Amycolatopsis sp. NBC_01480: one gene and its partner. The protein of the gene in region 1 interacts with the protein of each later gene in a pairwise test. Links are inferred from orthologs where the notes say so. Each region holds a gene or a part of one and is shown in the gene's direction. Other genes may lie near its edges. The genes, in order: grpE and OG371_RS46265.

Region 1 (8,480 bases):
GGCGAAGATCGAGCTGTCCAGCTCCAACTCCGCCAGCATCAACCTGCCCTACATCACCGTGGACGGCGACAAGAACCCGCTGTTCCTCGACGAGACGCTCTCGCGCGCCGAGTTCCAGAAGATCACCTCGGACCTGCTCGAGCGCACCCGCAACCCGTTCAACAACGTGATCCGCGACGCGGGCACCTCGGTCGGCGACATCGACCACGTCGTGCTCGTGGGCGGTTCCACCCGCATGCCGGCCGTGGCCGAGCTGGTCAAGGAGCTGACCGGCGGGCGCGAGCCGAACAAGGGCGTGAACCCGGACGAGGTCGTCGCGGTCGGCGCGGCGCTGCAGGCCGGCGTGCTCAAGGGCGAGGTCAAGGACGTCCTGCTGCTCGACGTGACCCCGCTTTCGCTGGGCATCGAGACCAAGGGCGGGGTGTTCACCAAGCTCATCGAGCGCAACACCACGATCCCGACCAAGCGCTCGGAGACCTTCTCCACCGCGGACGACAACCAGCCGTCGGTGCAGATCCAGGTGTTCCAGGGTGAGCGCGAGATCGCCGCGCACAACAAGAAGCTCGGCATGTTCGAGCTGACCGGCCTGCCGCCCGCCCCGCGTGGCGTGCCGCAGATCGAGGTCACCTTCGACATCGACGCCAACGGCATCGTGCACGTGACCGCGAAGGACCTGGGCACGAACAAGGAGCAGTCGATGACGATCACCGGCGGCTCCGCGCTGCCGAAGGACGACATCGACCGGATGGTCAAGGACGCCGAGGCGCACGCCGAGGAGGACAAGACCCGCCGCGAAGAGGCCGAGACGCGCAACCAGGCCGAGACGCTGGTCTACCAGACCGAGAAGTTCCTCAAGGACAACGACGACAAGCTGCCCGAGGACCTCAAGGGCAAGGTCAAGTCGGCGATCGACGAGTCGAACGAGGCGCTCAAGGGCACCGACTCGGCCAAGATCCGCGAGTCCATCGAGAAGCTGAACACGGCTTCGCAGGAGCTGGGCACCGCGCTGTATGCGAACGCGAACGCCGGCGCCGAGGGCGCCCCGGGTGCCGACGCCGGTGCCGCGGGTGACGCCGCGGGCGGCGGCCAGGCCAAGGAAGACGACGTCGTCGACGCCGAGATCGTGGAAGAGGACAAGAAGAAGTGACCCCACGACACGAGGACACCGAGGGCCGGGGCCCGGACGAACCGGTGGTCGTGCGTGACCGGCGGCGGGTCGACCCGCAGACCGGTGAGGTCCGCCCACCTGCCCCGGACAGTGAAGCGCCAGTGCCGGCCGAGGAGGAGCCCGCGGGCAAGCACGCGGGCCCCTCGCTCGGCGACTCGGTGGTCGACGACGCCGTCTCGGTGGCGTCGGACGTCGAGAAGCAGCTGGCCGAGCGCACTGCCGACCTGCAGCGTTTGCAGGCGGAGTACGCGAACTACCGCAAGCGGGTGGACCGCGACCGCGAGGCCGTGGTGCTGCGCGCCAAGGCGTCGGTGGTCGACGACCTGCTGCCGCTGCTCGACGACCTCGAGCGCGCGGAGCAGCACGGCGACCTGACCGGTGCGTTCAAGGCGGTCGGCGACAAGCTGGTCACCGGTCTGCAGCGGGCCGGCCTGGAGTCGTTCGGCGCCGAGGGCGAGCCCTTCGACCCGAGCGTGCACGAGGCCGTCCAGCACAACACCTCGCCGGACGTGACGGGCCCGACGGTCACCGTGGTCATGCGCCGCGGCTACCGCTTCGGGGACCGGGTGCTGCGGGCGGCGCTGGTCGGGGTCACCGACCACGAGCCGGCCGCGCCGGCCCCGGTCGACCCGCCGGTCGGTGGCGAGCTGCCGCTCGACGGGTCGATCGATGAGCCGAACCAGCAGTAACAGTCGTTCCACAGTGGAAGGAGGAGGCACCCGGTGAGTGCTCGGGATTGGATCGGTAAGGACTTCTACCGGGAGCTGGGTGTCTCCTCCGACGCCACGGCGGACGAGATCAAGAAGGCCTACCGCAAGCTGGCCAAGGAGAACCACCCGGACGCGAACGCGGGCAACACCGCGGCGGAGAACAAGTTCAAGGCCGTCTCCGAGGCGTACGGCGTGCTGTCCGACCCGGCCAAGCGCAAGGAGTACGACGAGGCCCGCAGCCTCTTCGGCTCCGGCGGCGCGGGCGGGTTCGGCGGCGGCTTCCCCGGCGGTGCCGGTGGGGCCGGTGGCTTCGACATGGGCGACATCTTCAGTCAGGGCGGCGCGCAGCAGGGCGGCTTCGGCGGGCTCGGCGACATCCTCGGCGGCATCTTCGGCCGGGGTGGCCGGGGCGGCCCGGCCGGCGCGGCGGCGAACCGCCCGCAGCGCGGGGCCGACGTCGAGACCGACGTGCGGATCGACTTCACCGAGGCGGTCAAGGGCGCGACCCTGCCGTTGCGGCTCTCGAGCCCGGCCACCTGCTCCACCTGCGGCGGCAACGGCGCGAAGCCGGGCACGTCGCCCCGCACCTGCCCGACCTGCAACGGGTCCGGGCTGGTCAGCCGGAGCCAGGGCGCGTTCGCGTTCTCCGAGCCGTGCCGCGACTGCCGCGGCCGCGGCCAGCTGATCGACGACCCGTGCCCGGAGTGCGGCGGCGAGGGCATCAGCACCCGCACCCGCACGCTGACCGTGCGCATCCCGCCGGGCGTCGACGACGACCAGCGGATCCGCCTCGCCGCTCAGGGCGAGCCGGGCCGGGGCGGGGCGCAGGCCGGTGACCTGTACGTGCGCGTGCACGTCGCGCCGCACCAGCTGTTCGGCCGCAAGGACCTGAACCTGACGCTGACCGTGCCGGTGGACTTCACCGAGCTGGCGCTGGGCACCACCGTCACGGTGCCGACGCTGGACGGCAAGGTCTCGCTCAAGGTGCCCGCGGGTACCGCGAGTGGACGGGTGTTGCGCGTGCGGGGAAAGGGCATTCAGAAGCGGGACGGCTCTCAAGGTGACCTCATGGTGACCCTGCAGGTGGCGGTTCCGGCCAAACTGGATGACAAGGCGCGCTCGGCGCTCGAGGCCTACGCCGAGTCGATCAAGGGCCACGACCCGCGGCCCGAGATCACTGAGCTGCTCGAAGGCAGGTGAGGGTGATGTTCGGCGGACTACCGGGACTCCCACACGGCGCGGACGAGGACACGCCGGTGTTCGTGATTTCGGTGGCGGCGCAGCTTTCCGGGCTGCACGCCCAGACGCTGCGCTCCTACGACCGCCAGGGCCTGGTCTCGCCGGGCCGCACCTCCGGCGGCGGCCGGCGCTACTCGATGCGTGACATCGCCCTGCTGCGCGAGGTGCAACGCCTCTCGCAGGAGGCCGGGGTCAACCTGGCCGGCGTCAAGCGCATCATCGAGCTGGAGAACCAGGTCGACGCCCTGCGCGCCCGCGTGCACGAGCTGACCGAGGAGATCGCGGCGGCGTACGCGGCCGCCGAGCAGGCGACCGCCGCGGTCCACGCCTCGTACCGCAAGGACCTGGTGCCGGCGCGGCAGCAGACCGCGCTGGTGGTGTGGAAACCCAAGCACCGCTGAGTTTCTCCTGAACCGAAACGGGCCCTTTCGCCACCCTTTGGCGGAAGAGCCCGTTCTCGCGTTTGCGTCCTATTTCAGGTGCTCGGCGAAGAATGCGGTCACCCGTTTCCAGGCGTCGGAGTCCGAAGGCTCGTGGTAGCCGAAGTTCGCGATGCGCGCCAGGGTCTGCAGCGGGGCCGGGCCCATCTTGTTCGCGAAGCTGTGGCCGGCGTCGGGGTACTCCTTGACGTCGTGCGGGATGCCGCGCGACTCCAGTTCCGTCTCGAGCTTCGTCGCCGCCCCGCGCAGGGTCGGGTCGCGCCGGCCGAAGCTGGCGACCACCGGGCAGGCACCGTCCAAAGCGGACAGGTCGCGGGGCAGCTGGCCGTAGTAGGGGGCGGAGGCGTCGAACTCGCGGGCCGCGGCGACCAGTGCGAAGCCGCCGCCCATGCAGTAGCCGACGACGCCGACCTTGCCGGTGGCGTCCGGGCGCGCGGCCACGAGCGAACGGGCCGCTTCGATGTCGTCGTACGCGCGGCCCGAGCGGGCGAACAGCTCGCTGAACACACGCTTCACGCAACGGAAGAAGCCGCCGCGCGAGTACAGGTCGGGGCTCAGCGCGAGGTAGCCCTCGGCGGCGAACCGGTCGGTGATGTTCCGGGCGTCCTGCGACAGGCCGATCGCGTCGTGGATGATCACCAGGCCGGGCCAGGGCCCGGGGCCCTCGGGGGTGGCCAGGTAGCCCTTGATGCCGCCGTCCGCGGCGGGGATCCGGATCTCCATGGCCCTCAGCCTACTGCCGCGCCACGCGACGTTGGGCACGGAAAAGCTCGTGAGTGTTTAGGACGGTTAGAACCGTCCTAAACACTCACGAGCCCCTTTCCCAGACCCCTCCAACCATCAGTCGATGGTGAACGGGTCGTACGAAATGCGTTCCAGGTCGACACCGGCCGCCAGCAGTTTCGCGATGGTCGCGCGGATCATCGGCGGTGAGCCCGACACCAGCACGTCGTGTTTTTTCCACTTGCCACGCTGCGTCACGGCGGCGGCCAGGGTGCCCCGGTCGCCGCCGGAGACCGCGCCCTCCTCGGTCACCGGGGTCACCGTCAGCCACGGCGAGGTGACGGCCAGCCGTCGCAGCTCGTCCAGCGCGTAGAGGTCCCCGGGGTTGCGCCCGCCGAAGAACAGGTGCACGGGCGGGTTTCGCTTCCAGCGCGAGAGGTCGTCCAGGATGGACAGCAGCGGGGTGACGCCGGTGCCGCCCGCGATCATCAGCAGTGGCCGCTGGTCCGTCACCGGCATCACCGAGAGCGCGCCCAGCGGCGGCCCCAGCCGCCAGACGTCCCCGGCCCGGGCGTGATTCACGATGGCGCGCGAGACCCAGCCGCCCGGGACCGAGCGGACGTGGAACGTCAGCAGCCCGTCGTCGCGCGGCGCCGTCGCCGGCGAGAGGTACCGCCACAACCGCGGCCGCTGCGGGACTTCCACGCTCACGTAACCGCCGGGGCGGTACGGCAGCAGGTGCTCGGTCTGCACCCGCACCAGCGCGATGTCCCGCGAGAGCTTCCGGTGCTCCAGCACGGTCGCCTGCCACCAGGCCGGCCCGGTTTCGGCCGAAGCGGCCTTGCGCATGGTCTCGGAGATGAGCCCGTACGCCGAGGTCCAGGCCGATTCCACCTCCGGCGTCCAGGCGTCCTTCAAGAAACGTTTCAACGCGCTCACCAAGGCCGTCCCCACGGCGTCGTAGTGGCGGGTCAGCACGTCGAACTTCCGGTGGTCCCGGCCCAGCTGGCCGAGGAACGTGACGAGTTCGTCCGGCCGGTCCACCATTTGCACCACGTAAACAAGCGCGCGCAGCAATCGGCTTCGCTGGGTCGCCATGGTGATCGGGAAAAGATCACGGACGTCCGGCGCGAGCACGAACAAGGCGCCGTAGAAGTACTGCGCCAGTTCCTCGGCTTTCGGCTCCACCAGCGCGAAACTCTCGCGGATGAGCCGGGCGTCCTCGGTTCCCCTGGTGGAGGCGGCGGGGGCAGGGCGCGCCGGAAGATCGTACTTCAGGGATTCAGAGCTCATCGGGAACGGTTTTCTCCAGTCCAGCCAAGCATTTTCAAGTACCCACGCGGCTTTGCTGACGCGAGCCGCCCCCGAGGAAACAAGACTGTAGGCCGGATTACCGTAAAACTGGTGGAGGCAACGATTTTCCCGCTCGAACGGAGCAATAACCAATACGTCGGGTCAACGCCATCTGGCGCTCAGTAAAAAGGATCTTCGACGTTTTTCGTTGTCCTGGAACGCTTTTCGGCGGTCAGGAACCGGCGTGATCCGCTCAGTCGATGGTGAACGGGTCGTACTGGATCTGGCCCAGCACGCTGCCCGCGACGAGCATCCGCGACACCGTCGCGCGGATCATCGAAGGCGAGCCGGACACGAGGATGTCGTGGTCCGGCCAAGCGCCGTAACGGGTGACCGCCTCCGCGAGAGTGCCCTGCTCACAGCCCGGAAGGTGGTCGCCGCGCTCGACCACGGGCGTCACGGTGAGCCACGGGTTGGTCGAGGACAGGGCCCGCAGCTCCTCGAGGTCGTACAGGTCGTCGCGCGAAGGGCCGCCGTAGAACAGGTGGGTTTTCGGGTTCTCGCCCCACAGGGCCAGGCTGTCGAGGATCGAGCGCAGCGGCGCGACGCCGGTGCCGCCGGCGACCATCAGCACCCCGCGCGAGCGCTCGCGGTCCACGGCCAGGCGCCCGAGCGGCGGCCCGAGGCGCCAGACGTCACCGGGCTGCGTGTGGCTCACGATGGCGCGCGAAACCCAGCCGCCGTCCACGGCGCGCACGTGGAACTCGATCCCGCCGTCCTCTCGCGGCGCGTTCGCCGGCGAGAGGTAGCGCCACAACCGTGGGCGCTGCGGGACCTCCACGCTCATGTACTGCCCCGGCAGGTACGGCACGGGCTGGGCCGGCACCACGCGCACCAGCGCGAGGTCCCAGGTCAGCCGCCGGTGCTCGACCACGGTGGCCTGCCAGGACGCCGGGTTCGCGTCGGCCGCGGCGGCTTCCTGCATGGCGCGCGCGACGATGGTGAAGGCCTCCGCCCAAGCTCGCTCGACGGCCGGCGTCCACTCCTGACCGAGGTGGTTCTTCAGCGCCGCGAGCAGCGCCGTGCCGACGGCCTCGTAGTGCCGCGGGATGACGCCGAACTTGCGGTGGTCGCGGCCGAGCTGGCGCAGGAACGGCACCAGGTCGTCGGGCCGGTCCACCATCTGCACGATGTGCACGAGGGCGCGCACCAGCCGGCCGCGCTGCACCTCCATGTTGATCGGGAAGAAGTCGCGGGTGACCGGCGCGAGGGTGAACAGCATCCCGTAGAAGAACTGCGAGATCTCCGGGATGAACGGCTCGGACTTGGCCCAGGTGTCGCGGATCAGCCGCACCATCGCGGTGACCGCGGCCGGGGCCTCGCGGGGCGCCGCCGAGCGGGGGATTGGGGAGACGGAATCGGCTGTCATGGGCTGTCGTTCGCTGGTCGGGAGTGGTGCGCGGGGACAGGCGGGGGCGTCACGAGTGGGCGGCGGCCTGATCCGGCGGCCGCGGCTCGCGCCGTCTCGTCCCGGCGTTCCCGCGGGAATGCACCACTGCTCCACCTCGTTCTCCCGGACATGCTGCTCGAAGCTGTCGCGACGTCCACTTCACGTGGTCCGTCCGCAGAGTAGCCGCCCTGGGGCCTGTTGCACGCAACGTTGCTCCGGTCGGGTTACCGGCCGGCGAACCGACGTGGGGGAGCTCACCGGATAGATAGTTGCCCTACGCAACCTTCCGGCGATAAACTTGTATTGCACAACCAATTGGGGCGCCTGAGTGGCGCCCGGCCCGGGAGGATCCGATGAACTCTGCCGAAGACGTCAGGGTCGAGTTGATGCGGGAGCTGCGGGTTTCGTCCCAGCTCCAGCACCTGTGGATCATGCAGGCGTGGCAGGAGGAGCCCGGTCTGCACCCGGCCGCCGGCATGCTGCTGTCCGACCTCGTGAAACACGGTGAAGCGCGGCCGTCCGAGCTGGCCAAACGCCGGCTCGTCGACCTGTCGGTGATCAGCCGCCAGATCGCCCAGTTGCAGGCCGCAGGCCTGATCACCCGCCGCCCGGCCCCGGAGGACGGGCGCGCGTCGCTGATCAACGTGTCCGAGAAGGGCCGCGGCGAACTGGAGCGCTGGCGCAAGCAGTACCTGGCCTTCTTCGAGACGGCCCTGTTGGGATGGGACGAGGAACGGATCGCCGACCTGACGACCCGGCTCGCCGAAATGAACGGCGATCTGCGCGCGGTGCTGGGCAGCCCCGCCTGCGCGGCGGATCAAGCCTGAACGTCGGGAAAGTGAGTGGAAAGAGTTGAGTACCACGGTTACCGGTGAGCCGATGACGCACCGGCAGATCATGAAGGCCTTCTCCGGCCTGTTGCTGGCCCTGCTGGTCGCGATGCTGTCTTCGACCATCGTGTCGAACGCGCTGCCGACCATCATCCGGGACCTGCACGGCTCGCAGAGCCAGTACACCTGGGTGGTCACCGCGACCCTGCTGACGTCCACCGCGACCACCCCGATCTGGGGCAAGCTGTCGGACCTGTTCAGCAAGAAGCTGCTCTACCAGCTGGCGATCGTGATCTTCACGGCCGGCTCGGTGCTGGGCGGCATCTCCGGGTCGATGCCCGAGCTGATCGCGTACCGCGCGCTGCAGGGCGTCGGCCTCGGCGGGCTGCAGGCGCTGATCCAGGTGGTCATCGCCGCGATGATCGCGCCCCGCGACCGCGGCAAGTACTCCGGTTACACCGGCGCGGTGTTCGCCGTGGCCACCGTCTCCGGGCCGCTGATCGGCGGCCTGATCGTGGACTCGCCGCTGGGCTGGCGCTGGTGCTTCTGGGTCTGCGTGCCGATCGCGGTGATCGCGTTCGTGGTGCTCGGCCGCACGCTGAAGCTGCCGGTGCTCAAGCGCAAGGT
Region 2 (4,197 bases), 6.9 Mb from region 1 along the record:
TGGGGCACCTTTCGGTGCTGGAGCACGGTTCGGTGAGCTTCTACATCACCGGCATCTCGCGCTCGCTCACCCACGAGCTGATCCGGCACCGGCACTTCTCGTACTCGCAGCTTTCGCAGCGGTACGTGCCGGAGAAGAACGCCGCGTTCGTGGAGCCGGAGGTGATCGCGAACGACCCGGAGCTGCACGAGAAGTTCCTCAAGGCCGCGCAGGCGAGTGTCGACGCGTACACCGAGCTGCTGGCCGGCCTGGAGGACAAGTTCTCCGACGCGCCGAGCGCCACGCTGCGTCGTAAGCAGGCCCGTCAGGCCGCCCGCGCGGTGCTGCCGAACGCCACCGAGACCCGCATCGTGGTGAGCGGCAACTACCGCGCCTGGCGGCACTTCATCGCCATGCGCGCGACCGAGCACGCCGACGTCGAGATCCGCGCGCTGGCCATCGACTGCCTGCGCGAGCTGCAGAAGGCCGCGGCCAACGTGTTCGCCGACTTCACCATCTCCACGCTGCCCGACGGCACCGAGGTCGCGTCCAGCCCGAAGGTCCTCGAAGGCTGATGAAGCGCCTCGCGATCGACGTCCGGCCGGGCGACTATTCGGTGGTGCGGCTGCCCGCCGACGCCCCGGTCCCGGCGGAGCTGCTGGTACCCGGCGAGCCGGCGCTCGTCTCGGTCACCCGCACCCCGGAAGAGCTTTCGGTGATCTGCCCGACCGGCCGCGAGCCCGCAGGCGGCGTAGTCGAGCACGGCTGGCGGCTGATGAGCGTCCGCGGCCCCCTGGAGTTCACGCTGACCGGCGTGATCTCCGCCCTGGCCTCGGAACTGGCCGCGGCCGGCGTCGCCCTGTTCTCACTGTCCACTTTCGACACTGACCACATTTTGGTGCGCTCGGCCGAGCTTGAGCTCGCGGTGAAGGCGTTCCGCGACAGCGGTCACGAGGTCGCGCTGCCCGCCTGAGTAGCTCGTCGCTGAAGGCCTCTCGTCCGCGCTTCGGACGAGGGCCTTCGTTGTCCCGTCGGACCGGTGCGCTGAGCTTGAGCTTGCGGTGAAGGCGTTCCGCGACAGCGACCACGAGGGTCACGAGCTCGCGCTGCCCGCCTGAGCATCTGCCGGATCCGGCAAGGCCTCCTTACTCGCGTCCCACGCGGGCAAGGAGGCCTTGCCGTCAGCGCCCGCGCCGGTAAGGAGGCCTTGCCGTCAGTGCCCGCGCCGGTAGGGAGGGAGGCCTTGACCGCCTCGCAGCGGGGCCGCAGTGGCCGACAACACCCTTGCTTCGCAAAGTTCGGCGTGCCTAAACTTCGATTTAGGTAGCCCGACAGTCGGCGAAGGGTGACGTGATGGCGGTGGCGGAAGCGGCGCGGCCGCGGCGGCTGGCCCGGTTGCGGGCGGGCTCGGCGCTGCTGGGCCCCGCGTTCGTCGCGTCGATCGCGTACGTCGATCCCGGCAACGTCGCGTCCAACATCAGCGCGGGCGCCCGCTTCGGCTACCTGCTGGTGTGGGTGATCGTCGCGGCGAATCTGATGGCTGTGCTGGTCCAGTACCTGTCGGCGAAGCTCGGCCTGGTCACCGGGCGCTCGCTGCCGGAGGTCCTGCGGGAGCGGATGCCGCGGTCGGCGCGGCTGGCCTACTGGGCGCAGGCCGAGGTGGTCGCCGTCGCCACCGATCTGGCCGAGGTGGTGGGCGGCGCGATCGCGCTGAACCTGCTGTTCGACCTGCCGCTGGTCGTCGGCGGGCTGATCACCGGGGCGGTTTCGCTGGTGCTGCTGGCGGTCCAGGACCGGGGCGGCCAGCGGACCTTCGAACGGGTCGTCACCGGGCTGCTCGCGGTGATCGCCATCGGGTTCCTGGCCAGTCTGTTCGTGGAGCCGCCTTCGGCGTCCGGCGTCGCGAGCGGGCTGCTGCCGCGGTTCGAGGGGTCCGGCAGCGTGCTGATCGCCGCCGCGATGCTCGGCGCCACCGTGATGCCGCACGCGGTCTACCTGCACTCCGGCCTGGTCCGCGACCGGCACGGGGCGGCCGGGCCCGAGCAGCGGCACCGGCTGCTGCGCGCGACCCGCGTCGACGTCGGGCTGGCGATGCTGCTGGCCGGCGCGGTCAACCTCGGCATGCTGCTGCTCGCCGCGACGAACCTCCAGGGCCAGACCGGCGTCGACTCGATCGAAGGCGCGCACAGCGCGGTCGCGACGGCGCTGGGACCCGGCATCGCGCTGCTGTTCGCGATCGGGCTGCTGGCTTCGGGGCTCGCGTCCACTTCGGTGGGTGCGTACGCCGGTGCGATGATCATGGAAGGCTTGCTGCGCAAGCGATTCCCGATCCTGCTGCGCCGCCTCGTCACGCTCGCCCCGGCGATCGTCGTGCTCGGGCTGGGCGCCGACCCGAGCGCGGCGCTGGTGGTCTCGCAGGTGGTGCTGTCGTTCGGCATCCCGTTCGCGCTCGTGCCGCTGATCCGGCTGACCTCGGACCCCGCGCTGATGGGCGCGGAGGTGAACCGGCGCCCGACCGCGGTGGCGGCCTGGCTGGTCGCGGCGGTGATCATCACGCTGAACGTGGTGCTGATCTACCTGACGTTCACGGGCTGAAACCGGGCGAACACGGCGGAACCGGGAACGACGCCGGCGGGTCGGACTACCATCCGCGCGACCCCGGAACGAGGAGCACCACCGCAGTGACCGACGAACAGACGCGCCCGCACGACCCGACCGCCCCGGCCTCCGGAGCACGCGTGGTCGCCGGCCGCTACCGGCTGCTCGGCGAGCTCGGCCGCGGCGGCATGGGCGTGGTGTGGCGGGCCCAGGACCAGGTGATCGGCCGCGCGGTCGCGATCAAGGAGCTGCGGCTGCCCGACAGCGAGGGCTCGGCCGTGTTCTCCGAGCGGGTGCTGCGCGAGGTGCGCGCCGGCGGCCGGCTCAACGACCCGGCCGTGGTCACGGTGTTCGACGTGGTCACCGACGGCGGCACCACGTGGATCGTGATGGAGCTGGTGGAGGCCCCGACGCTGGCCGACCTGGTGCGCGGCCAGGGCCCGCTGCCCGCGGCGCAGGCCGCGGCGATCGGGGAGCGAGTGCTCGCCGCGTTGCAGGCCGCGCACGCCGCCGGGATCGTGCACCGCGACGTCAAGCCCGCCAACATCATGGTCGCGCCGGACGGCCGGGTGAAGCTCACCGACTTCGGCATCGCGCACGCCATCGACGACCCGCGGCTGACCACGTCCGGGGTCATCGTCGGCTCGCCGGCTTTCATGGCCCCGGAACGGGTCGAGGGCCGGGAGGCCATGCCGGAGTCGGACCTGTGGTCGCTCGGCGCGACGCTGTTCTTCGCCGTGGAAGGTTTGGTCGCGTTCGAACGGCCGACCACGGCCGCGACCCTGCACGCGATCATGACCGAGGTCCCGTACCTCACCCGGGGCAGCGGCCCGCTCGCGGCGGCGGTGCTCGGCCTGCTGGTGGCCAAGCCCGAGGCCCGGCTGACCGCCCCACAGGCCCGCGCGCTGCTGGCCACCGCCGCCGGCCAGCCGCCGACCCCGGCGCCCGGCAGCGTGACGATGCCGCACCCGGGCGCCCAGCCGCTGACCCGCGTGGCGCCGCAGCCGCCGAAGCGCGGCCGCCGCGGCTGGTGGCTGGGTGCCGCCGCGGCCCTGGTCGTCGCCGCGCTGGTGGGCGGGTTCTTCCTCGGCGAACCGGTGTGGTCGCCGAAGGCCGACCCGCAGATGCTGCCCACCGTCACCTACGGCCCGGACGGCTACCTCAAGACGGCGCTGGACAACTACCAGCCCTGCTACAACGCCGTGGTCCAGCCGGGGGTCGTGATCGGCGACGACAACAACGTCGAGTGCAAGAAGAGCCACACCCTCGAGGTCTACGACAGCGCCGACGCCCTGCCCGTCGAGAACTACAGCAACGACGAAGCCCAGGTCGCCGCCTACCCCGGGCTCGAGGCGATCAGCCGGGCCGCCGAGGCGCGCTGCGCGACGTCGTTCACCTCGTCGGTGGTGCCCGCGCAGCAGCGCGCCGGGCTCACCTACCAGGCGCTGGTGCCGACCGAGCGCGAGTGGAACCTGACCCCGGAGAAATCCAGCGACAGCCCGAGCCGCGAGTTCTACTGCGTGCTCGCCCGGACCGGCAACGGGCAGATCCCGGCGCAGATCACCACCAAGGTCAAGTAGCGGCACGCGAAGAGTTCCGGCCCCCGCGCGCCGGGGGAGG

What was found.
Region 2: the proteins of grpE (region 1) and OG371_RS46265 interact in binary tests that used the Escherichia coli proteins (3 or more experiments, as listed by UniProt). The link is inferred for Amycolatopsis sp. NBC_01480 from one-to-one orthologs.

The regions. Positions count from the first base shown.
Region 1 is NZ_CP109442.1:3,027,512-3,035,991, reverse strand. The notes cover bases 1-3,000. They hold grpE (nucleotide exchange factor GrpE), read left to right. Parts: upstream 1-1,143; coding sequence 1,144-1,857; downstream 1,858-3,000. Other genes in these bases: dnaJ (molecular chaperone DnaJ), read left to right, coding at 1,891-3,000; dnaK (molecular chaperone DnaK), read left to right, coding at 1-1,147. In the rest of the region: more of dnaJ, read left to right, coding at 3,001-3,078; OG371_RS14420 (heat shock protein transcriptional repressor HspR), read left to right, coding at 3,084-3,518; OG371_RS14415 (dienelactone hydrolase family protein), read right to left, coding at 3,588-4,280; OG371_RS14410 (globin domain-containing protein), read right to left, coding at 4,398-5,573; OG371_RS14405 (globin domain-containing protein), read right to left, coding at 5,827-7,002; OG371_RS14400 (MarR family winged helix-turn-helix transcriptional regulator), read left to right, coding at 7,377-7,850; OG371_RS14395 (MFS transporter), read left to right, coding at 7,903-8,480. UniProt on the Escherichia coli protein: Participates actively in the response to hyperosmotic and heat shock by preventing the aggregation of stress-denatured proteins, in association with DnaK and GrpE. It is the nucleotide exchange factor for DnaK and may function as a thermosensor.
Region 2 is NZ_CP109442.1:9,919,341-9,923,537, reverse strand. What follows is about bases 455-3,453. They hold OG371_RS46265 (Nramp family divalent metal transporter), read left to right. Parts: upstream 455-1,332; coding sequence 1,333-2,574; downstream 2,575-3,453. Other genes in these bases: OG371_RS46260 (serine/threonine-protein kinase), read left to right, coding at 2,661-3,453; OG371_RS46270 (ACT domain-containing protein), read left to right, coding at 554-952; thyX (FAD-dependent thymidylate synthase), read left to right, coding at 455-554. In the rest of the region: more of thyX, read left to right, coding at 1-454; more of OG371_RS46260, read left to right, coding at 3,454-4,157. UniProt on the Escherichia coli protein: H(+)-stimulated, divalent metal cation uptake system. Involved in manganese and iron uptake. Can also transport cadmium, cobalt, zinc and to a lesser extent nickel and copper. Involved in response to reactive oxygen.